3 regions of the Chitinophaga sp. Hz27 genome follow, and region 3 is predicted to be linked to each of the others. Evidence: riboswitches for the same ligand, from Rfam matches in the RefSeq annotation. Region 3 holds a riboswitch; each other region holds the start of a gene.

The links. A riboswitch is a leader RNA that binds a small molecule or an ion and turns the genes downstream of it on or off. The one in region 3 is predicted to bind cobalamin.
Region 1: another riboswitch for cobalamin. It lies ahead of ACE38W_RS12730 (TonB-dependent receptor plug domain-containing protein); the one in region 3 lies ahead of ACE38W_RS05375 (DUF5074 domain-containing protein).
Region 2: another riboswitch for cobalamin. It lies ahead of metE (5-methyltetrahydropteroyltriglutamate--homocysteine S-methyltransferase); the one in region 3 lies ahead of ACE38W_RS05375 (DUF5074 domain-containing protein).

The regions. Positions count from the first base shown of each region.
Region 1 is NZ_JBHKFJ010000005.1:154,097-161,498, forward strand. Features, by position in the region: gene ACE38W_RS12725 (YncE family protein) at 1-70, opposite strand, end outside; gene ACE38W_RS12730 (TonB-dependent receptor plug domain-containing protein) at 80-2,098, opposite strand; cobalamin riboswitch at 2,216-2,419, opposite strand; gene ACE38W_RS12735 (hypothetical protein) at 2,506-3,075, opposite strand; gene ACE38W_RS12740 (ThuA domain-containing protein) at 3,158-3,967, opposite strand; gene ACE38W_RS12745 (hypothetical protein) at 4,746-4,922, opposite strand; gene ACE38W_RS12750 (DUF3175 domain-containing protein) at 4,960-5,262, opposite strand; gene ACE38W_RS12755 (hypothetical protein) at 5,533-6,189, shown strand; gene ACE38W_RS12760 (helix-turn-helix domain-containing protein) at 6,367-7,140, shown strand; gene ACE38W_RS12765 (YciI family protein) at 7,206-7,402, shown strand, end outside.
Region 2 is NZ_JBHKFJ010000007.1:300,021-307,422, forward strand. Features, by position in the region: gene ACE38W_RS18270 (GNAT family N-acetyltransferase) at 180-479, opposite strand; gene ACE38W_RS18275 (acyl-CoA thioesterase) at 579-962, opposite strand; gene metE (5-methyltetrahydropteroyltriglutamate--homocysteine S-methyltransferase) at 993-3,311, opposite strand; cobalamin riboswitch at 3,466-3,655, opposite strand; gene ACE38W_RS18285 (DUF4249 domain-containing protein) at 3,816-4,679, opposite strand; gene ACE38W_RS18290 (carboxypeptidase-like regulatory domain-containing protein) at 4,700-7,084, opposite strand; gene ACE38W_RS18295 (alpha/beta hydrolase) at 7,372-7,402, shown strand, end outside.
Region 3 is NZ_JBHKFJ010000002.1:362,392-369,793, forward strand. Features, by position in the region: gene ACE38W_RS05365 (DUF2809 domain-containing protein) at 1-132, opposite strand, end outside; gene ACE38W_RS05370 (glycosyl hydrolase family 18 protein) at 261-1,916, shown strand; cobalamin riboswitch at 2,013-2,233, shown strand; gene ACE38W_RS05375 (DUF5074 domain-containing protein) at 2,490-3,830, shown strand; gene ACE38W_RS05380 (hypothetical protein) at 3,881-4,801, shown strand; gene ACE38W_RS05385 (DUF2200 domain-containing protein) at 4,894-5,259, opposite strand; gene ACE38W_RS05390 (hypothetical protein) at 5,355-5,876, shown strand; gene ACE38W_RS05395 (hypothetical protein) at 5,976-7,402, opposite strand, start outside.

The DNA of each region.
Region 1 (7,402 bases), on a different contig from region 3:
GACAACCCGCAAATAAGGCCAGCATGGCTGCTGTCAGGGGAATTAGTTTCCGTAGCTGTTGTATCATCATGTAACTATTTTATAGGTTGACCGTTAAAACGAATTTGTAATTCCTGCCGGGCATCGGATAGCTCAGTACCACATCATAGTATTGATTAAGTACGTTGTTGACCATGGCGCTGAGTTTAAAGTTGCAATGCCTGAAAGCTAGCGTCCGCGCCAATGCTATATCACTGGTATACCAGGGCTGCATGTAATTTTCAGGAATATTTCTTTTACCATTATATCTTTCTCCTGTATAAATCTGACTGAAGTTCAGCTCCCACAGGCGATAATTGGCACCAAGAATAAATGATCCACTATGCACCGGGATATAAATAATCTGGTCGCCATAGAAGGTATCGTCTTTACTGGTGAAGTCCTGTGCCTTCTGGAAAGTATATGTCAATCTGGTGGTAAGTTGTAAGTCTTGCGCAAAGCGCCATACAGCTTTTGCTTTCAGGTCGGCGCCTTTTATTTTCACAAATCCCAGATTCATCATCTGCCAGCGAAGCATATCTGCGCCGGGTACTGCCACTATTTTATCGGTTACTTCATTATAGTAGGCGTCCACGTCTACGCCGAGTTCGGCTATGGTATTCGTGATTTTAGCTTTATACCAGGTGAAGCCAGCATCGTATTGCGTGGTGAATTCCGGCTTGAGTGCCGACAACCCAACTGGTGTATAGTATACATCATTAAAGGTTGGCATACGGAAGATGCGTTTATAGAAGCCGCGTAGGCGAAAATCGGGCTGGCGCCCTGGCTGCCAGGAAAGGAAGACTGCTGGTGTAAACTCCTGCTTGGATGGATACGGCATATTGATATGATTATCCTCGTTCAGGATAGTACTCAGCATGCTCATTTGTGCTGTAAAGCGGGAAAAGTTAATAGCGGTAGCCGCCGCGATTAATGTCGTATAGCGGTGAGGGTTAGCCAGCAGGTCTTTGTTCAGATTATAAGACTGCAGTACATTCCACTGAAAATCTGTAGAAAGCGCCACAGACCACCATTTGGTAATACTATACTGATTGGCAACAGACAGATAAATTTCCTGTTGTTTGTAATCGTTATCTACATATAACAAAGCGGTATCCGGTTGTAAATATCTCGTATAGTCGTTAGCGTATTTTGCGTTGAGCAGCAGGCTATACTTTGGTGTAAACGCTTTTTTAAAGGAAGACTGGAAGAAGAAAGATCTATCCCACTGTCGGTCTACATGTCCGAAAACCCCGTTGACTACAAATCCTGGCAAACCTCTTTCCGAATCGTAGAAGTAGCCTTTGGCAGACCATTCACCGTTTTTCACCGTTCCATTGAAGCCACCTTCTACCCTGAATGCGTTTACATCTCCGTTTTTTCGTATAGCCGTGGTATCGTAGCCTTTTTCTTTTTCATATTTGAATTTATATCGGCCATTGGCATTAGTCCATTCCGCGCTTAGGTTGGCAGTAACATGATCATTCACTTTCTGCTGCCAGAGAAATGCGGGGTTTACCAATCCAAAAGAGCCAGTCCGAAAGGTGCCTCTAAGATGCGTTTTTTCACCCGGCGCAAAAGAAGGTTTTAATGTGGTGAGATAGATGGCTGCTGCGCTGGCAAAGTCTTTGGCCGGTTGGAAAATATTACTTTTTTGTCCATTATACAGTGATATCTCCTGCATATTATCGAGGGAGAACCTACCTAAATCTACCTGGCCATTCTGGGCATTGCCTAACTGGATACCGTCATAGAATACGCCGGTTTGATTGGTACCCATACTTCTTACATCCACGGTTTTCAGTCCACCGATGCCGCCATAGTCTTTTAGCTGCAAGCCGGAGAAAAAACGCAGTGCATCTGCAACGGAGTTGCCGCCCAGCCGCTTCAGTTCATCGGCCTGCAGCTTCTGGCCAGGAATAACTTCCCTACCAACGCTTTGCGCCGTCACAGCGACTTCGCGAAGATCCCTGGAGGTAACCGTATCCTTCTGCTGCGCCTGTAGCTGTACAGAGAACAAACATATCAAAAGGAGCCACCCAAAATGTAGTAGGAAACGTTGTGGTTTCCTGCATTGCATACTTCTCACCTGTTAATTTTGCATTTAACAGCCTTCGGTTGAGTAATAAAAATGGAAATAGTATAAACGCCACCGTAAGGTGACAGCTATTACTTCCGAGCCTCATTCCGCGAAAGCTCAAAAATCAAAGCGTGTGGCAGGTATTCTGACTTATCTCCACCTCAGGCGGCCTTCCCATCTTAAAGACAGTGACCTTGGAGAGCCTGGGCGTTTTCTATGGAGACTTACAGCAGCGGGACTGTCCGGGATTTTCACCCGAGTTCCCTTTTAATTACGGCCTTCCAGGTAGAAAGGACGTAAACCATGCGCCTATCGTATTATTTTTAACCGGGCGAAGTTAGCTAAAAAGTTGGGAATAAATGACAGTAGGGGAAATTAAGGCTTAATTACCTGTCTGTAAGCACATTCTATTTAAGAGTCATACTGGCTCTAGGACTGATATACCATTTTTGATTATAGCGTTGAATGCTGCATAGCGGCAAGCGAAGATCCGGCACAAATTGAATATAGCGCCGCTGTGATTTCAAGCAGATGGTAATGACATCTGTAACACACAAATCAGCGGCTACAACATCTTTATACGAGTACCCAGTGCTGATATAAGGATTTTCATTCGTGTAGATCCTCATCTCGGCTAGCTTTTCCTGGTTTTTATATACTATGACTGTATCATCAAAAATTTCAAAAAATGGCAAGACGATAGTTGTATTATGAACACCACTCTCCAATGACTTCTGTTCACCGTCAAAATCTCCTGCATTGATTATCGGAATATCTCTTTTGAAGCTATCAAGGTCCACACCAGGCAGGCTACGAAAAGGAGACGGCCCGAGAATAGCGATACAACTATCACCCGGGCTGGCCTGTCCCATATACGAGGGCATCTCATTGACTTTACCAACAGGGCTTACCATATGGGCACAAGCACAAAGGAGAAACAGTAGTCCTACGAGATTGATAAAGCAATTCTTTTTCATGGTACAGGGATACATTAACAGTAACGAATATACGTAGTTCTATCCTGTATACCGCTAAGTAATCAAGTGAGTACTCCTTGTATTATTTCTTCCCTCTTCCTAGCCATAGCAGGGCCTGTAGTACCAACTTGCCTTGTATAGGGTTATCGAAAGTAAACGATAACTCTTTGTTTGTGTGGTTTTCGTAATCGATATCATTGTGTCCCATATTCATATATACCATCCGGAATTTTTTATTGGTCCAAACCACAGGATAGTAGCCACTATGCCATATTTCATATTGTTTAGGCCCGGTACCTAAAGGGAAGCTGCTGGAATCAATTGCCAGCAAAATATCGATATCCGGATTTTTGGTTAGATCGTTGCTCCAGCGGTACCATTCATTGGGACTGGATTTGAAGGTAGGTGGCAATCCTTTCACCACAGGATGTTTGCGATCTTCTACACGCAGCACCGCGGAAGTAGGGCGCCAGGTATTGCTGACATAAGCGCCACTGCCCAGGAAGGTATTGTGATACCAATCCCAGTTTGCAGGTACTGCAGATGGGGTGAGTGCAAATGCTGCAAAGTGAAAGCCTATCCAGGCGCCGCCTTTTTCCATGTAAGATTGGAAAGCAGCGCGTTGTTCTGGTTTTTCAGGTCGTGTATCCAGAAACATCACTACCTGGTAGCCTTGCAGGGTATCTTCATTTAGCAGGGACCAGTTGCGGGTAGGCCGGTACGCAAAATTATTGGCTGTAGCTACAGAATCAAACCATTTGTTGGCTTCATGAACGTAGCTGATATGTGCCTGGTCTTGTTCGCCGGTATAGAATGCGATGACGTGGAATTTTTTCTGCCCATAGGTACAGCAGCTCAGTAATAACAATAATGGAAGTAATACATTTTTCATAGGAGATAAAAATAAATGAAATTTGAAGAGATGAGCAACAAATTCTCCTACAGTAGCGAATTACGGGGTATTTGACGTAGAGAAGAAGTAGTAAATTTCTCATTCTGACACTAACGTATATTTAAAAGAAAAACCCTTCCGCATTTGATGCGATAGGGTTTAATATATTAGGCGGTCCCTTTTATGGTAGCCTACTTTAATAAATTAGTAGCAAACGTTATGCAAAAATATACCACCACTGCTGTAAGTAGAAATAAGGCTTCTATTTTCATTCTATCTTTCTCTTTATTTCTGAATGCATTGTAAATGCCATCTAATTTAGTTGCACAGGTAAGAAAAAACATCATTGTGAATGGTTCCATGGTAAGAAGAATTATCGGGCGTTAATAAACTATCATAGTTAGGTAATGGGTTGATTTTGAACCAGGCTTGTGTGGAAAGTCTAAAAATGTAGGTTCTTGCGTGCTATCTGCTGATATAAAAACTAAATAAAAATAGATCAATTACTACCATCAGAAAAATATATTAAACCGTTTCTTGTCTTGTACCTACGAATATTATCAGAGAAACAGCCATCGGGCTTTCGGCAATTCATTTTGTAATACCCGCTACGGCAAGCTGAAGAAAGGTATTTGCAGAAAGGCGCCGATGGTGTTCTCTGGCAGAAATTCAAATAGCGTCATGGCAGTGGTAAATACCTTGTATACTGCCATGACGCTAAATTTCAATGATCGTCGATATATTTTTTTTTATTTAGACAAATGAAATATAATTACCATTAATGTCCGCCCTTACGTTTGGACTGATGGCCTTTATTGATTGGTTGTTGATCGATGTTTCCTTCCTTTTTATCCAGGTCAGGATTTTTTCTTTCGTCGGTCATTTTTGATTCTCTGCTTGATGACCTTTCGCGATTTTGTTCCGGATGTCGGCCGGAATGATTTCCCTTGTGCATGATCATAAAAATTTAGAGAATTAACAATGCTTTTATATCAGGCCTTATGAAATATCTCCTTTAGCTTGTCTTTGGATTCTTCCAAAGTATTTAGTTGTTTTTCAGGTAGATTTTTACCAGCTCTGTTGATATAAAAGTTAAGCATGGACATGGCTGATTGGTAAGGAGTTCCTTTCCTCCGGCGGCTTCTTTGGGCCGAACGTTTCAAGGAGCGCGCAATTTCCATTGGATCGTCTTTCTTGAAGATTCCTTTTTCTAAATCCAATGCATCGCTCGTTTTGGTAACCCTTGCCGACCATTTCCTTTTTGTTTGTTTATGCTGTTTTATTTTAGCCATCATTGTTTTTCTATTCACTATTCATCAAAACAAGTCCCATAAAAAGCAAAAAATTGTTAAAACCTCTTATTCACTGTCAGTAAGGTTTTCCTTGGCTGTAGCTGCTTTCTATCTTTTTACTGTTGCCCCTGTTACAGCAAAAGCAGTGTAGTACCAGCGCTACAAGCCGGGATACGAAGTCCACACTCCCACTTATTCAATTCCGCGCGTGCCCGCTTTTCTATTGGGTTCTTCTACCGGCATTATTATTGGCCTTTCATAAAAAACGGAACTATGCACAGGACAAACATCTTCATTCCAGGACTGGTACCTGAGCAATCGGCAGGTGGACAGTCCAATACAACCAGTTCTATAACCGCTGCCAGTTCTAACGAAGCGCAGCAATTATATGAGACAGCCAGGCATCGGCTATTGGATATCAACAACTGGCATAAAATCAGCGGAGATCTTAGCGCTACTTTTCAGCTCATCGCTGCCAATGGTGCTAAAGTAAACAGAGAAGCACAGGAAGGCGACAGTATCCGCATCAATATTCCGGGGCCAGGGAATAAGGCAGGAAAAGGCTTTGACTGGGTTAAGATCGAACATATAGAAGGTGGCGCCGATGCCAAAAAAGAACTTGCTTATATCGGTATCAAAGTAAGACCATATCATCCACCTGCAAACAATGATGCCAGCGCAACGCATTTTTTTGAGAAAGATGCCACCAGCTCCTTTGTTGTTACCAAAATAGGAAATACCATTGGCGCAGCTGTTTACGGCAGAAATGAAAAGCCTAACATCCGGTCTAAACGAATGCTGGATAAGGTCCGCAACTTTTTCATCGGACTGGGAGCTATTACCGGATTTTCTAAAGTACAGTGGAAGGCATTGGTGAAAGGAATTGTACATCCGCCTGTACATTTTCATAAAGCCCGATTTTTTCATTAAGCCTATTTACTTATGCTGTCATATAATCAACAGGACCTCTCTAGGTCACATCGAGTTGCTGCTGGAAAGCCGCTGGTAGGAACTTACCGTCCATCGCCACCAGGAAGATATACCGAAGATTACGAAACAACGTTTAGACCTGAAATAATGCGTATCTTCATATAGTAATTTATAACGATGGAACTACGCTATTTCACGCCAGATTTATTATTACAACCATATATCAAACACTATATGATTATCAGCAGTGATGATGGTATAGTGAATAATGTATTACCAGATACCAGTATCACGCTTAGTTTTAAATTGACGGGAGATGTGATGCATACCCGCGATGGCCATGCCAGCAGTGTGGCGGCCGTCGGCATTGCAGGCATCCGCAAAACAGCGCAGGAAGTGGCTTATATGCAACGCACCAGCATGTTGCTGGTAGCCTTCAGAGAAGGTGCCGCAGGCGCATTTTTTCGTACGCCCATGCACGAAATTAATGGCATGATGCTGGGATTACATGAATTATTACCGCAGCAGGAACTTCGAGATATCAGCGAAAAACTACAGGAATCTACTACTACTGTTTGCCGAATAAAAATAATAGAAGACTGGCTTCGCAGCCTGTTGCAACCTGCGGGCAGTTATGCAATGGTGCAACAAGCTGTTGCCGCCATAACGGCCGAAAAAGGAAATATACGTATAGCCGATCTCGTGAAAGACTTATATGTAAGTAGAGATCCTTTTGAAAAGAAATTCAGACAGGCAGTAGGCACTACCCCAAAAAATTTTGCCGCCATTGTACGACTCCGGCATATCATCACTTCTTACGATCCATCGAAATCCCTGACAGCACTGGCTTATGAAACCGGCTATTTTGATCAGGCCCATTTCACCAAAGATTTCAAACAGCTTACAGGATTAGCACCCCTCGATTTCTTCCGCAACGAGCGGCATTGGTAAAAAATGATTTTTTACAATTCTCCCCTCTCTCTCCTGGCTAATTTTACACTGTAAACATTCAATATATGAAAACAGTGATGATTAGTATGGCGATGGTTTTAGGCGTGCTGATAACAGGTAGCAGCGTATATGCCCAACAACCGCAGCAGCTTCCTTCTCACCCAAAAAACAATAGTCCCATGAAAGAGTATGTATTTATCGTAAGCGTAAATCCTAAGCAATTAACCCAGGAGCAGATTGAAAAAGTTCGTGCCGGCTGGGA
Region 2 (7,402 bases), on a different contig from region 3:
GAAAGTAGCGCTTTCAGGTGAAAATTCAAAGTTGCGCCATAGACTAGTATGGCTCTCAACCATTTAAATCCAGCACCAATGAGGGAAAGCAAAAGACAATCATTCTAAAACAGATAATAAATATTTATAAATTATAAACAAATATTTATGTATAGAAATAATTATCAGAAAGGGCCCACTCAGTGGTGAAAGGTGCGGTCCAACTGTACCCTATATTCCGGATGTTTCTTCAGAAAACTGGCTACAAAGGGGCAATATACCATTACTGGTTTATTGAGGGATTTAGCATAATCGAAGGCCGCTCTTGCCAGCAAGGTAGCAATACCTTTACCTGTCAGGCCGGCAGGCACGGTCGTGTGCATGAAAGCGATATCTTCTTTATAAAAACGATAAGTAAGGATCGCTTTCTCCATTCCCTCGCTGATTTCAAATTGCAGCTCCTTCGTATTATTGACAATATTGTAAATAGTATCAGACATATATCCGATAACAACCAGTAATTAATGGTTGTTTTAAAAATGAAAAAGTCCCGTCTCTACCGGATAGAGACGGGACTTAAAAAAATAACAAGATCAATATCAGAGTACGCTCACAGGTCGTTTCTGATCATCTATTGCCACAAAGGTAAAAGTGCCATTGATGGCCAGTTCCCGGCGGTCGGAGTACATTTCTTCCGTGTATATTTCCACGGTTACTTTCATGCTGGTATTACCCACTTTCGATACTCGGCCAATGAGTTCAATGATAGTACCCGCAGGAATTGGTTTGTTAAAATCAATTTTATCAGAGGATACTGTCACCACTTTTTTCCTGGTAAAGCGTGTAGCGGTAATGAAAGCTACTTCGTCCATAAGATACATGGCAGTACCGCCAAACATGGTATCGTAGTGGTTGGTACTATCCGGGAATATCGCTTTAAAGATATGTGTCTGCGATGCCTGTATACGTTCTTCTATTGTCATTGTATAAAATTTATGAGCTGTCACGGTTTGTCAGGCAGGAATTTTATTACGCAATGTTTTAGCGGCTGCTACCATGGCAGCTACTGCAGCTTTGGTTTCCGGCCAATCCCTGGTTTTGAGGCCGCAATCAGGGTTTACCCATAATTGCTCGGCAGGAATTACTGCCATAGCCTGTTCCATCAGGTTTACCATTTCTTCTTCTGAAGGAATGCGCGGTGAGTGAATATCATAAACACCCGGGCCAATATCGTTAGGATATTTGAAACTAGCAAAACCTTCCAGCAGTTCAGACTGAGAACGGGAGGTTTCAATAGTGATCACATCGGCATCCAATGCGGCAATACTTTCAAAGATATCATTGAATTCGGCATAGCACATATGCGTATGAATCTGCGTTGCGTCTTCCACACCGGAGGATGCTACTTTAAAGGCCCTTACAGCACCATCCAGGTATGCGTTCCAGTTCTCCTTGCGCAAAGGCAAACCTTCCCTTAATGCTGGTTCGTCTATCTGTATTACTTTGATGCCGGCAGCTTCCAGGTCTTTCACCTCATCACGGATCGCCAATGCGATCTGCAGGCAGGTAGCAGCTCTTGGCTGGTCGTTTCTGACAAAGCTCCATTGCAGAATAGTTACGGGGCCTGTCAGCATACCTTTTACAGGCAAAGTTGTGAGAGACTGCGCATATTTGGTATAGTAAACGGTCATGGCTTCCTTACGTTCCACATCACCGAAGATGATAGGAGGTTTTACACAACGGCTGCCGTAGCTCTGTACCCAACCATTTTTAGTGAATACAAATCCTTCCAGCTGCTCTCCGAAATATTCGACCATATCGTTTCGCTCAAACTCACCATGTACCAATACATCCATTCCGATAGACTCCTGCCATCTGATGGAAGCGGCGGTTTCTTCTTTGATGAGTTGATCATATTCTTGCGGGGTGAGTTCTCCTTTCTTCCATTTACTGCGCCAGGAACGTACCGTAGCCGTTTGCGGGAAACTACCGATGGTAGTGGTCGGGAACATAGGCAGTTTCAATACCTTTTGCTGCGCTTTTTTACGGGCTGCGAAAAGGCTTGTACGCTGCGCATCAGCCGCAGTGACAGCTGCTGCTCTTGCCGTTACTGCTTTACGGTGAATCAACGGAGATGTTCTGCGAGACGCCATTGCAGCATCATTATCTTTCAGCTCCTGTTCTGCATTCACAGTTGGATTCTCCCCTGCAAGCACCGCCAAAGTTTTTACTTCATCCAGTTTTTGCTTTGCAAATGCCAGCCAGTTTTTAATGGTAGCAGGAAGATTCTTTTCATCTGTTTCCTGGTCCAGGTCACATGGAGAATGCAACAGAGAGCAGGAAGGAGCTACCAGCAGGCGATCTTCTCCCAGCACGGCTTTTGCTTTATTGATCAGCTCCAGCGATTGACGGAAATCATTTTTCCAGATATTACGACCATCCACTACGCCAAGGGATAAACGAAGTTTTGTTTTTCGTATATCCGTTGCCAGGATATCATCTAGCTGTGAAGGACAACGTACGAGGTCCAGATGTAATGTCTGTACCGGTAATTTAAGCACTGCCTCCAGGTTAGCGCCGTAACATTCGAAATACGATGCCAAAATCAGGTGCAGCTGCGGAAATGCTTTCTGGATAGCGGAATAGGCACTGCTTATTGCATCCAGTTCTACTTTATTGAGATTGAGTGAGAGACAAGGCTCATCAAATTGAATATAGTGTGCATCCAGTTCATCGAGTTTTTTCAAAACTTCCAGGTATACCGGCAGCAAACGATTGAGGAGCTGTAAACGATGGAAGCCTTTTTCTTTTTCCTTACCTAATAACAGGAAGGATACAGGCCCCAGCAATACAGGCTTAGCATTAAAGCCTGCACGTTTTGCTTCATTGAACTGATGAATAACTTTTTCAGAGAAGAGAGAGAACTGCTGATTGGCAGTAAATTCAGGAACGATGTAATGATAGTTGGTATCAAACCATTTAGTCATTTCCATGGCTGTAACATCCAATCCTTCTTTCTGGTAGCCGCGTGCCATAGCAAACTGTAAATCCAGCTGTGGCAGCTGCTTTTCGACCAGCAGATCATGGTAACGCGTTGGAATGGCACCTGTCATCATACTGGTATCCAACACATGATCATAGAATGAAAAGTCGTTACAGGGGATGATATCAATGCCGGCATCTTTTTGCAAATACCAGTTATTTAAGCGTATATCCCTGGCCGTTTGTTCCAGTTGAATAGCGGTGATCTTACCACTCCAATAGGCTTCACTGGCCTTTTTCAGTTCACGGTGGGCACCAATTCTTGGATAGCCCAGGTTATGTGTAATCATTTCCCAGTTGGTTTTAAAGTGATTGATGATATCCTGTCATCTTTACTTCAACACCTTCTGCGGGAATAGTGGGGAGGATACCTGGCCTGTTACTGCGTACGTCAGTAATAGCAAGTATACCCGAAAGCTGACCCCACTTCAATCCGCGAAAGTATTGTCAACATGCAGAAAAGGCAGGTCTCCTGGCTCGTAGTATCCGTGTCCGTTCTTCTCGTCTTCAGGTGACAATGAACATAAGTTGGACAGGATTCAGGTAACTACTTACAGTTGCGGGACAGCCGGCGATTTAAACACCGTTCCCTTTTAATGCTGCGTTGGCAGCAACCATTTCTGTATCAAAAAGTAAATTAAATAGATATTGAGGGCAATTTAAGGAATAAATATCTTCATAAACAAATTTAAAAGAAAAAAAGAACATTAATCTACCCATATATCAGAACAAAACAATTGTTTTAACAAAACAAACAGAAATATATTCCAATACAACAATAGTTTAATTACTACTTATTTGATCTTTCGTTCTGCCCTGCTGACAGCACTTGTTCCAAACCAACCTAACATTTTCACTTTCCCTTTAGGCGTTGTATTCTGCATATTGGAAGGCACATTTTCCAGGACCTTTGCAAACAGGCCAGTAGTCGTAATTTGCTGATACACCTGCGCCATAAAATCATAGCTTTTTTTGCTTAATGATGATAAACGCACCACCACCGTTTCGTTTAGGCGGAAAGGATGTTCATAATCCGTGATATGCTGTGTCAACGGCAGAATAAAAGGTGTGCCGTCAGAGATACCTCCTTCCAGCGAACCATCAATAGAAAGTAAATCTTTCAGCCGATGCAGGGTATCATTCCTGTAAGAGCGGATCCAGTAGTTGTCGCCAGCGCCAGGGATATCCACCGCAAAAAACTTAGCATAGAAACCTTCCTTTCCGGAAGTAGCTTCTTCTGCTGTTTTATGGCCGAATAATATAGAATCAATAGGCGGCACCCTCTTGATGGAGTCTGTGCCTTCAAAAATTTCATTCTTATATTCTATATGCAGCTTATATACATGATTTACATAGCCAATAGGCCTGGCGCTGGCATCATACGTATATACGCCACCGTTATAGGTGAATGGATAGCTGTTACCAGAAGTGAGATCATTCAATATTATCCTTGCCTCCTTCACCGCAGGAGCTGAATCCTGAGCAGTATAAGGCACGGACATGGTTAAACGAATAGTCTGTACGCCCTGATCGGTAGTGATCCAGGCATCCAGTACCGGGTACGACTGGCCTTCTGCCACGTTGAGATCAATTGCATCTTCACATGCAGTAAAACCCAAAAGCAACACCAACGATATCATGCTTATTATTTTTTTCATGGAGATAAGTTTTACTGTTATCAGAAACTAAAATTATAGGTGATGCCCGGAATGATGGTTCCAATAATAGAAAGGCGAACAGCTTCTCTCTTATTAGGATCGTCAGGGTCTTGGCGGAAGTAAACGGTATAGGCATTTCTTCTTGCATAAACGTTATAAAGAGAAAATACCCACTCCCCTTTCCATCGATGTAATTGTTTGCCACGGAGGGTCATAGAGAGGTCGAGCCGGTTATACGGAGAAAGGCGGTAAGTATTCCGTCTGTTAGTGCTGTTATAAGGAATATCCCAGCCCTGGAACTCGAGGCGGTTATCCGCGAACGTTGCTGGTGTGCCTGATGCAAAAACAAAATTACCGGAAACGGATACACGCTTACTAATAGTACGCGTGGCGGTGATGTTTAGATTATGGGTACGGTCATACCTGTTGAGGAACCATTCGCTCAAACTGATACCTGGCGTCCTGCGTTCACTACGAGACAGCGTATAACTGATCCAGCCCGTTGTTTTACCAATATCTTTTTTCGCATATAATTCAAGACCATACGCTCTTCCTTTGGATGGCAGCAAATCGGCTTCTATCAAGGGATTTAGCTGCAAGTCAGCATTGTCGATATAATCCACCTGGTGCTCAATCCACTTATAAAACACTTCCGCTGATATTTCAAATTTATTATCGGGCGCATGGTAAAAATAGCCTGCGGTATATTGGTCGGCCACCATCGGCTGTATGTTATTGGTGCTTGGTGTCCAGATGTCTAAAGGCGTTGGCGACGCAGTATTAGATAACTGATGCATGAACTGCGTGGTTCTGCTATAAGCCAGTTTAACAGCATGTTCATCGGTGAATGCATACCGCAAGGAGATCCGTGGTTCGAAGTAAAGATATCTTTTCATTGGGGCCCAGGCGTCATAATTCTTCTGTCCTACCAGCCGTTTGCGAACACCAGCAGTAGTATCTGCATAATAGTAGGCAATACCGGTACCTAAAAGCTGGTAAGCTGAAAAACGGGCGCCATACTGAATACCGAATTTTTTTCCGAGCTGATATTCATGATCTATGTAAACAGCTGATTCCAGCGCATGCTGATCGGGCAATTGTTTCACCGTTTGTGTGAGTCCTTCGCTACCCACGCCAGTACCGGGTTTGATGGTGTAATAAACACCCTGCGCCCCGAAATGAATAGTATTGCTTGCATTCACATACCAGGTAAAGGAAGGTTTAAAGCCATAGTTAATGATGTTGGAAGTCCAGTCGTAGCCTTGCTCCGGTTCGTTTGATGTTTTCTTGCTTAGGTTTGTAAACTTCAGACTATAATCATATTTACTGTAGTAGGTAGAGAGATTCAGAAATAGTTTATTATTAAAGACATGATTCCAGCGTAGTGTGGCTGTGGCATTGCCCCAACTCATATCGATATCATTACCGAGTCCGAATATATCTCTTCCGAGATAACCACTCAGAAAAAGTGTATTGTTATCATTGATCTTATAATTTACTTTAGCAGTGAGATCATAGAAGTTCAGCTTGGTATCTTTCATATCTCCTGTGGTAAAGGGTTTCATAAGAACATCTATATAAGATCTTCTGGCAGCAACAATAAAAGAAGATTTATCTTTTACGATCGGCGCCTCCAGTGATAGTCTGCTAAAAATATTGCCGATACCTCCGTTCATATTAAACTGCTGGTTGTTACCATCTTTCATACGTATATCCAGCACAGAAGAGGTACGGCCGCCATATTCAGCAGGGAAGCCGCCTTTGAGGAGGTTCAGGCTTTTCACCGCGTCAGGATTGAACACCGAAAAGAAACCTAGCATATGGGTGGCATTGTACACTGGTGCTTCATCCAGTAGGATAAGGTTTTCATCACTGTTGCCTCCACGAACATTGAATCCGGAAGCTCCTTCGCCCACGGTTTGTACGCCTGGTAATGTTTGTATCGCACGCAATACATCTACTTCACCCAACAGTGTCGGCATCTTTTTCATCTGTTGTATATCCAGTCTGTTGATACTGGGATGAATGGCATTGATGGAATTCTCTTCTTTGTCACCCATTACGGTAACTTCATTGAGCTGGCTGCTGACTGGTTCCAGGCTGATGTCTTGCTTAATGTTATGCTGAAGATGAATAGTGGTTTTAAAAGTTGTATAACCTACATACCGAAATTGCAGTTCGTGATCACCAGCTGGTAAGGTCAATGAATAGAAGCCGTATTGATTAGTAACAGCGCCAATGCTTGTACCTGCTTTACCAACGGATATGCCTATCAGGGTTTCGCCATTATGCTTGTCTTTTACATATCCGCTAATCGTATATCGGGCCTGCTGTGCATATACACAGGACAAGCTCAGTACCGAACATAGTACAGACAACAGTACGACGATAGTCTTATTTTCCATAGAACTAAATGCAAAGGTTTTTAATAAAGATGATGATGGTTTCAGCTCATGGGCAGGGCAATAAGACGTAGGCGTATGCGTTATCCGGAAAAAAATTTAGTAAATTCATTAGCGATATGGTAACAAAAAATTCACATGAGATATGGTATACGTAACGCAATTTACTCGCCCTAATCATCAAGAATAATGCCAGCGGCCTTCGTTTTTTTTATAATTAAAAGACTGCGGTCACACTTCATTCGTCATGTATTTAAATTTGATTTAAATTCCCCAACAATCTTCCCCTTATGAGATTCATTTTTACATCCCTGCTAATTG
Region 3 (7,402 bases):
AAGGATATCTCCACCATATTCACTAATAAATGCAGGAAAAAAATCCGGCGAATGTCTGGTGGCGAGTCCTGCCCACATGGTAATGGCCAGCAGGAAAATGTAGTATAGGCGTATACGTAAGTTGTTGTTCATCAGGATACAAAAATAATTAATCGTCCTTGACGTAGTAATGTCGTAGTGTTAAAATTTTGACTTGTATAGTTGGAGAATATTTTTGTCGAGACGCTTATATTCTTTTCCTCACCTGTAAAAATCCCCTTATGAAAACACGTTTATCCACGTTGTTACTTTTGTTAATCTGTTTTTTATCTGTCAGGGCGCAAACGCCATTCCGTGTGGTCGGTTACATGCCAAGCTGGTCGGGCAGTGTAAGCAGTGTGCAGTATAGTAAACTGACACACATCAATTATGCTTTTTTGTTACCTACTGCAACTGGCGGTTTGCAAGCAATTGATAACCCAAGTAAACTGCAGAGTCTTGTCAGTACTGCACATGCCAATAATGTGAAGGTGCTGATTTCTGTTGGCGGCTGGAACAATGGCGATGACAGCGGCTTTGAAGGCCTTGCTGCTAACAGTGGCTATCGCAGCACCTTTGTCAACAACATGGTCAACTTCGTCAATCAGTATGGATTGGATGGTGTTGATATTGACTGGGAATATCCGGATGCCGGCGCATCTGCCAACAACTACATATCGCTGATGACGCAGCTCAGTACAGCGATGCATAACAATGGCAAACTATTGACAGGCGCGCTTGTAGGTACGGGTGGTTCCAGTATTCTCAGCAGTGCTTTTGCTTTGGTAGATTTCTACAATCTCATGGCTTACGATTACAACAACTTTGACCACTCTACCTACACGTATGCTACACAGTCGGTTTCGTACTGGCTTGGCCGTGGGTTGCCAGCGTCCAAACTAGTGCTGGGCGTACCTTTCTACGGGCGTCCTAGTTGGGAGTCGTTTGCGCAGCTGGTGGCCAGAGGTGCAGATCCTTATGCAGATGTATTTGATAATGTAGGGTACAATGGTATCACTACTATCAAGCAAAAGACCAATCTTGCATTTGATCAGGGCAGTGGTATTATGATCTGGGAGCTGTCGCAAGACGCTACCGGCGCTAACTCGCTGGTATCAGCCATTCATGATGTGGTGGTATCGCGTACTACGCCAAGTACTGCACCTATAGGCAAGGTGATTACCTTGAAAGGTAATAATGGTTTGTATGTAAGTGGTGAGAATGGTACTACTGCGATGAACTGCAACCGTGCTACACCAGGCACCTGGGAGCAGTTTTCTGTATTGGATGCAGGCGGTGGTAAGATCGCACTGCGTTCTATGGCTAAGTATGTTTCTTCTGAAAACGGGCAGCAGGCGATTACCTGCAATCGTGCTACTGCGCAGGGATGGGAGCAGTTTACCTGGGTATCTAACAGCAATGGTACTATCACCTTATTATGTAACAATGGCGGATATATCAGCTCTGAAAATGGCGCTGCTGCTATGACGGCCAACAGAACGGCTGCAGGCACCTGGGAATCATTTAACTACAGCGTTGTAGGTAATGTGGTAGGCCCTATTACCGCAGTGACCAGCGCTACCGCCAATACGAGCAATGCTGCGATGCAGTTGTCGGCTATGACTCCCGAAACGGAGAAGGCTGGTGTTAACCACACGATCAGCGTATATCCTAACCCGGTAGTAGCAGGTGGTAATATATATGTTAAGGTTCCTGACTACAACAGTAATTCGGCGGTAAAAGTAATGCTGCTAAGTGCCGGCAGGCAAGCGATACAGCAGCAACAGGAAACTACTGGTAGCTTCACCGTGAAGGTAGGTAATGTGGCTGCAGGTACCTATTTCCTGGAGATCTTCCATAACGGTAAACAATATACGCAGAAGATCATCGTCCAATAATTTCTTTCAACAGCCATAGTGTAGGAAGCAGCTGCCATTTGGTGGCTGCTTTTTTTATGCATTCGTTAAGCATTTGGATTATATTAATACTTAGTTTAAGTTTGCACCGCAATTGGTTACCAGGGTCTGCAAAGGCCCGCGTATTAAAAGGGAATCCGGTGCGATGCCGGAGCTATCCCCGTAGCTGTAATCCTGTATATCTGTTATAGATATCGTTTTTTCGGTTCTCCACATGCCACTGTCTTGATAAGTAAAGATGGGAAGGCCGCCGAAGAAGCAGGAAAGCCAGAAGACCTGCCAGATGTAATTTTTCGTTCAGCACTTTCGGGTGAAAGGTTAAGAATGTTTTACTGGTAAACAGACCGGATTTTATTGGATTCATTTATGAAACAGTGATGTAATGTTGCACTGGCAGCAATATCGTTGATGTATGTATTGAAGTGACGCAATAAATGAATACGCTATACGCTGTGCTTTCCTGTGAAGTCAACCGAAACTTTTGTATGCCCCCTTTTTCCTGGTGTTGAATTATTTGTGAAATTATTTTTCATTAATAAATTCTACAAGATTCTCATGATGAAACTGAACAAATCCTTGTTCCTGCTGGCGTTGATGGCTACAGTAGTGTTCTCGTGTAAAAAAAATGATGATGTTCCTGGTCCTAAAATTACCAGTACAGGCACCAAAGACACCATCGCTTTTGGTAGTAGCATTACCTATCGGCCGCAGTTCAGCAACAAGAACGGACTTTCTTTCCAGTGGACCACCAACGGGGCGCCGGTAAGTACTGATTCTGTATTGCAGTTTGGATCTAATGCACATGGCGATTTCCATATCGTACTGACAGCTAAAAACCAGACGGGTATTGACTCTATTGTTTACAACCTCCATGTAAATGGTAAGTATGAAAATGGATTCCTGATGGTACAGGAAGGACAATACGGCGTAACCAATGGTGACCTTGCTTATTATAGTTACGACAGCAATAAGGTTATTCAGAACATCTACAAAACAGAAAATCCAGATAAAAATCTGGGGCCCAATACCAGCACTTTACAATTTGCCAGCATCTTTAACGGCAAAGTATATATGGTCGCAAAGGTAGGCGGGCCACTGGTTGTAACGGATGCTTATACCATGAAGGAAACTGGTCGCATCACTGCTTTACCACAGGATGAAGGGCATGCTTTTGTTGGTGTGGATAATGCTCGTGGTTTACTGAGCGCAGTAGATGGAATCTATCCGGTGAATTTAAGTACGCTTACTTTGGGTGCAAAGCTCGCTGGTATTACATCTGCGGCTGGAGATATGTTGTTGGTAGATAAATATATTTTCGCGCTTACCCAGGCAGATGGTGTTGTAGTGTTGAACACTACCGACTATAGCATTGTGAAAAAATTTCCTAATGCTACGATGGGCTTTACACGTACCAAAGATGGCGCGGTATGGGCTGCCGGCGATTCTTCGCTGATGCGTATAGATCCTGTTGCGCTGACATTGACTTCCATGAAATTACCATTTAAAGTTACTAATCCATGGGCGTTATGGTCCTGGAAATCAGGTTCGCTGACTACCAGCAGTAATGGTAATGATGTGTATATAGCGGCTCGTAATGAAACGGGCGGTATTGGCGGTACTATTGAATATGGCGGCACTAAATTGTACCGTTATGTTGCAGGTGATGCAAACTCGCTGTCAGCACCGTTTATCACACTTCCTGCCGGACAATACTTCTATGGTTCTGCAGTGCGTTTCAACGAACGAAAAAATGAATTGCTGATCATCACACTTCCCGATGAATGGGGCTCCAGTAATGATAACCGCTGGTTATCGTACAATGCCACTACCGGTGCGCTGAATAGCACGGTGAGGTATACTGGTTATCTGTTCCCAAGTTTACCTGTATTCTATTAAGCGATTTCAATTTGTTACTATCTGTCATTTTTAACCCAAACATAAAAAAAATGAAAAAATCCATTTTCCCTGTAATGGCTCTTTTGGCGGCAGTTACCTTTACTGCCTGCCAGAAAGAAGACCAGGCGGATGTGATGCATCTGCAACCTTTACAAACCGGTAAAACAAGTGTATACCGACCTAAAACATCCACCAGTAGTCCTTTAATTAGTACTGTGTATGATTACCTTCCTGCTGCCGGACAGTTTGTCAATACTACCGGAGTTGGTACCCAGGCTGCTGCGCAGGCGCTTGTAGGAAGTACTTCCAATATGGTATCATTGGGTGCATTCGGAGGTTATATCATTTTCGGGTTCGACCACTCTGTGGACAATGGCACTGGCGCCGATCTCGGCATTTATGGTAATCCATTAGGCCCAACTTATCAGTGGTCTGAGCCAGGTATCGTAATGGTGAGTCAGGATATTAATAGCAATGGTATTCCTGATGATCCATGGTATGAACTGGCAGGTAGCGAATATAGCAGCAGCGCTACTATTAAGAACTATCGCATTACCTATTACAATCCGCATGCAGTGGGTACCAGCGTGCTTTGGAAGGATAATCAGGGTAATACTGGTTATGTAACTGCCAACAGTTATCATACCACCAATAATTACTATCCTACCTTCGCTGCAAACCAGGACTCTATCAGCTTTACCGGTACCAAAGTAGCAAATACATTGGTTCCAGGAACTATCATCACTAACCTGGCGTATGCCTGGGGTTATAGCGATAGCTATTCTTCAGAATACCCTACCTATGGTTACAACACTTTTGATATTTCATGGGCTGTAAATTCCAGCGGAACGCCTGTAAGCCTGACCTATATCGACTTCGTGAAAGTCTATACCGGACAAAACTGCGATGCAGGTACTATGTTGGGAGAAATTTCAACAGAAGTAAAAGGTGCAAGAGATCTTCATCTCTAATTTGTATATCTAAAAGGAGCGCTCTTTCTAACACGTAGAAGGGGCGCTCTTTTTTATTTGTGGAAGTTAGCGAAGACCTCTCCCGGAAAATATTATTGCCGGAGAATCTTATCCATCTTTTTTCCTTTGGCTAGTTCATCTACAAGTTTATCCAGGTAGCGGACTTGCTGGGTAAGTTTATTCTCAATTTCTTCTACACGGTAGCCACAAATTACGCCAGTGATCAGGCTGGCCTTGGGATTCAAAGTGGCGCGCTGGAAGAAGGTTTCGAAAGTTGCTTTATCAGCGATCAATTGCTGTAATGTAGCATCATCAAAGCCTGTCAGCCATTGTATCACCTGGTCTAATTCAGCTTTGGTTCTGCCTTTCTTCTCCACCTTTGTAACATACATAGGATATACGGAGGCAAAAGTCATTTTAGCGATCCGTTGATCGTGATGGGCGGTTGAATTATCCATACGTATAATTTTTGCGTGCAGGATTACTACAGTTGAGTCCGAAATATTAAGATTTCCTTAGCAATATTAACAAAAAGGATGGTTATCTTCATGCTATGAAACGTGCCATCATATTCATTGCAGTTTTAATGTGCGCTATTGCAGGGAAAGCTCAGCTTCCATATTACGGAGGCATGGAGCCTTATACGCCGTCAATACTACGCCATACTGCCCCGGTAGCCGATTCTAACGGCCATGCAAAAAAATGGTCCGTTACAAAATATACGGGTATTTCCACCGGGTTTATTGCATTTAAAGGAGGGTCTGGTAGCTATTTATCCGCACCTATGGCGTTGCAGGTAAACCGAAGGATTACTGATAATGTTTATGCGTTTGGTAGTTTGTCGGCCACGCCATATACCATGCGTATGAGTGGCGCTATGTTCCAGCCGGTCATGAATAAACAGATGATGGGTTATGGGCCTATGCAGATGAATAGCACAGGGATCAATCCAGCCGCGAATGTTGGGCTGATGTTTATAAGTAAGGATAAAACCTTCTCTATTTCTGGTAGTGTAAGCGTCAGCAGAAGTAACTATTATGGTTATTCGCCTTACGGACCGTTTAATTCTTTTTAATACTTTAAGAAGCTTGTTATATAGAGAAAACCCTTTTCTGCGTGGGCAGAAGAGGGTTTTTTCTTTGTTGGGCTGAGCGAGCTTATTTAAAGCGGATAATTAAATAAACAACAGCGATATTTCTGCTGCTGGCCCTGAAATGCAGAAGGGTATTGCTTCCAGGCCTGGTACATAGTTAAATATACGTTGACCATTTATCGGCATGAGGCTGATGGGAGATGTTGCTGTTATCACCACCTTACCACCTGTCTTTTTTATCTCCCAGCATTTATTATTGATCTGTTTTATTTTTTCTTCGGAAGATGATATCAGTGGAAGTATAAACTGTATCGGATGTTTGCTATTGCCGCAGAGATATTTTATCTGCATGCTATGATCAGAAAAGGTATAGGTGACATTGGCCGCTAATTCAGTACCAAAGGGCAATTGCTGATTACTGTCTTTAAGCAAAGATTTCGTATATACGATAACATTATTGTCATTCACCTCACTGTGCATGGTGGCGTTTAAATCCTGTATATTCATGAATGTACCAATTTTAGTATAGGCATTCCCGTTATATGTTGCCTGTATACGTGGCGTGAGGGGCATGCTATCGGCACTCTTGTCTGGCTGCATATTATCAGCCTCCCATAGCTGATATTCATTCATGCTGGCGCAAAGAAGTACACCCATTTTTTTATGCCACAGCATCGTGAGTGCACCACCAGCAGCGTGTCCGGATTTGAATTCTTTGTAGTTCCTGTCGTAAACGGTAACGGTTGCACGAAGTGTGTCTGTGGCTACCAGTGTGGTTTGTATATCTTCAAAAAATTTTACTGGTGTAGATGATTCTCGGGGAAGCTGAATATTTTCAGGCTTTTCTGCTGGAACAGTATATTTTTTTTCCAGGATGGTAGCCAGTGCTTTTGCATGAGTGAAGGTATGATGGAGGCAAGGTGTAAGGCCATGTGTATATTCATGCGGGCCACCGTATAAGATACCGTTATGCGTGTGTTGCTGCATCAGGCGTGTGTTTTGAAGTGCTGCCTTATAAAATGCAGGATCTTTGTGTGCGAGCAGTGCATATGCAGGCTGACATCCATCTGATGTTCTGCTGCCCCAATATGTCCACTTATAATTGCGTGTACCCCAGCTATTGTCCCAGCCGCCGTCGGGTAGCATGAACTCCAGGTGCGACTTCATGGAAGCGCTGAGTGTCTCTAACAAGGTATCGTCTTTTGTAAGCAAGGCATATTGTACTAACGCGGGCAGTGACTCTTCTACGTTGTAGCCCAGATCTACGCTAAAGCATCCTTTAGGACTTGGTGTGCCAATAGGGCCGCCTTCGCCGCTGAGTAGCCGATCTTTATTGGTGAAATATTTCAGCGCATCATCTGCGAGGGCTTTGGCTTTCTGGCTGTAACGCGGTACGGATAACAGTTCGTCCAGCAGTGTGAGTGCATAGGTCGCGGATACAGGGTAGTTGATATTGCCGTAGGAAATAGAGAAGTTATCGTAGATATAGTCGCCACTTTTATGAAGTC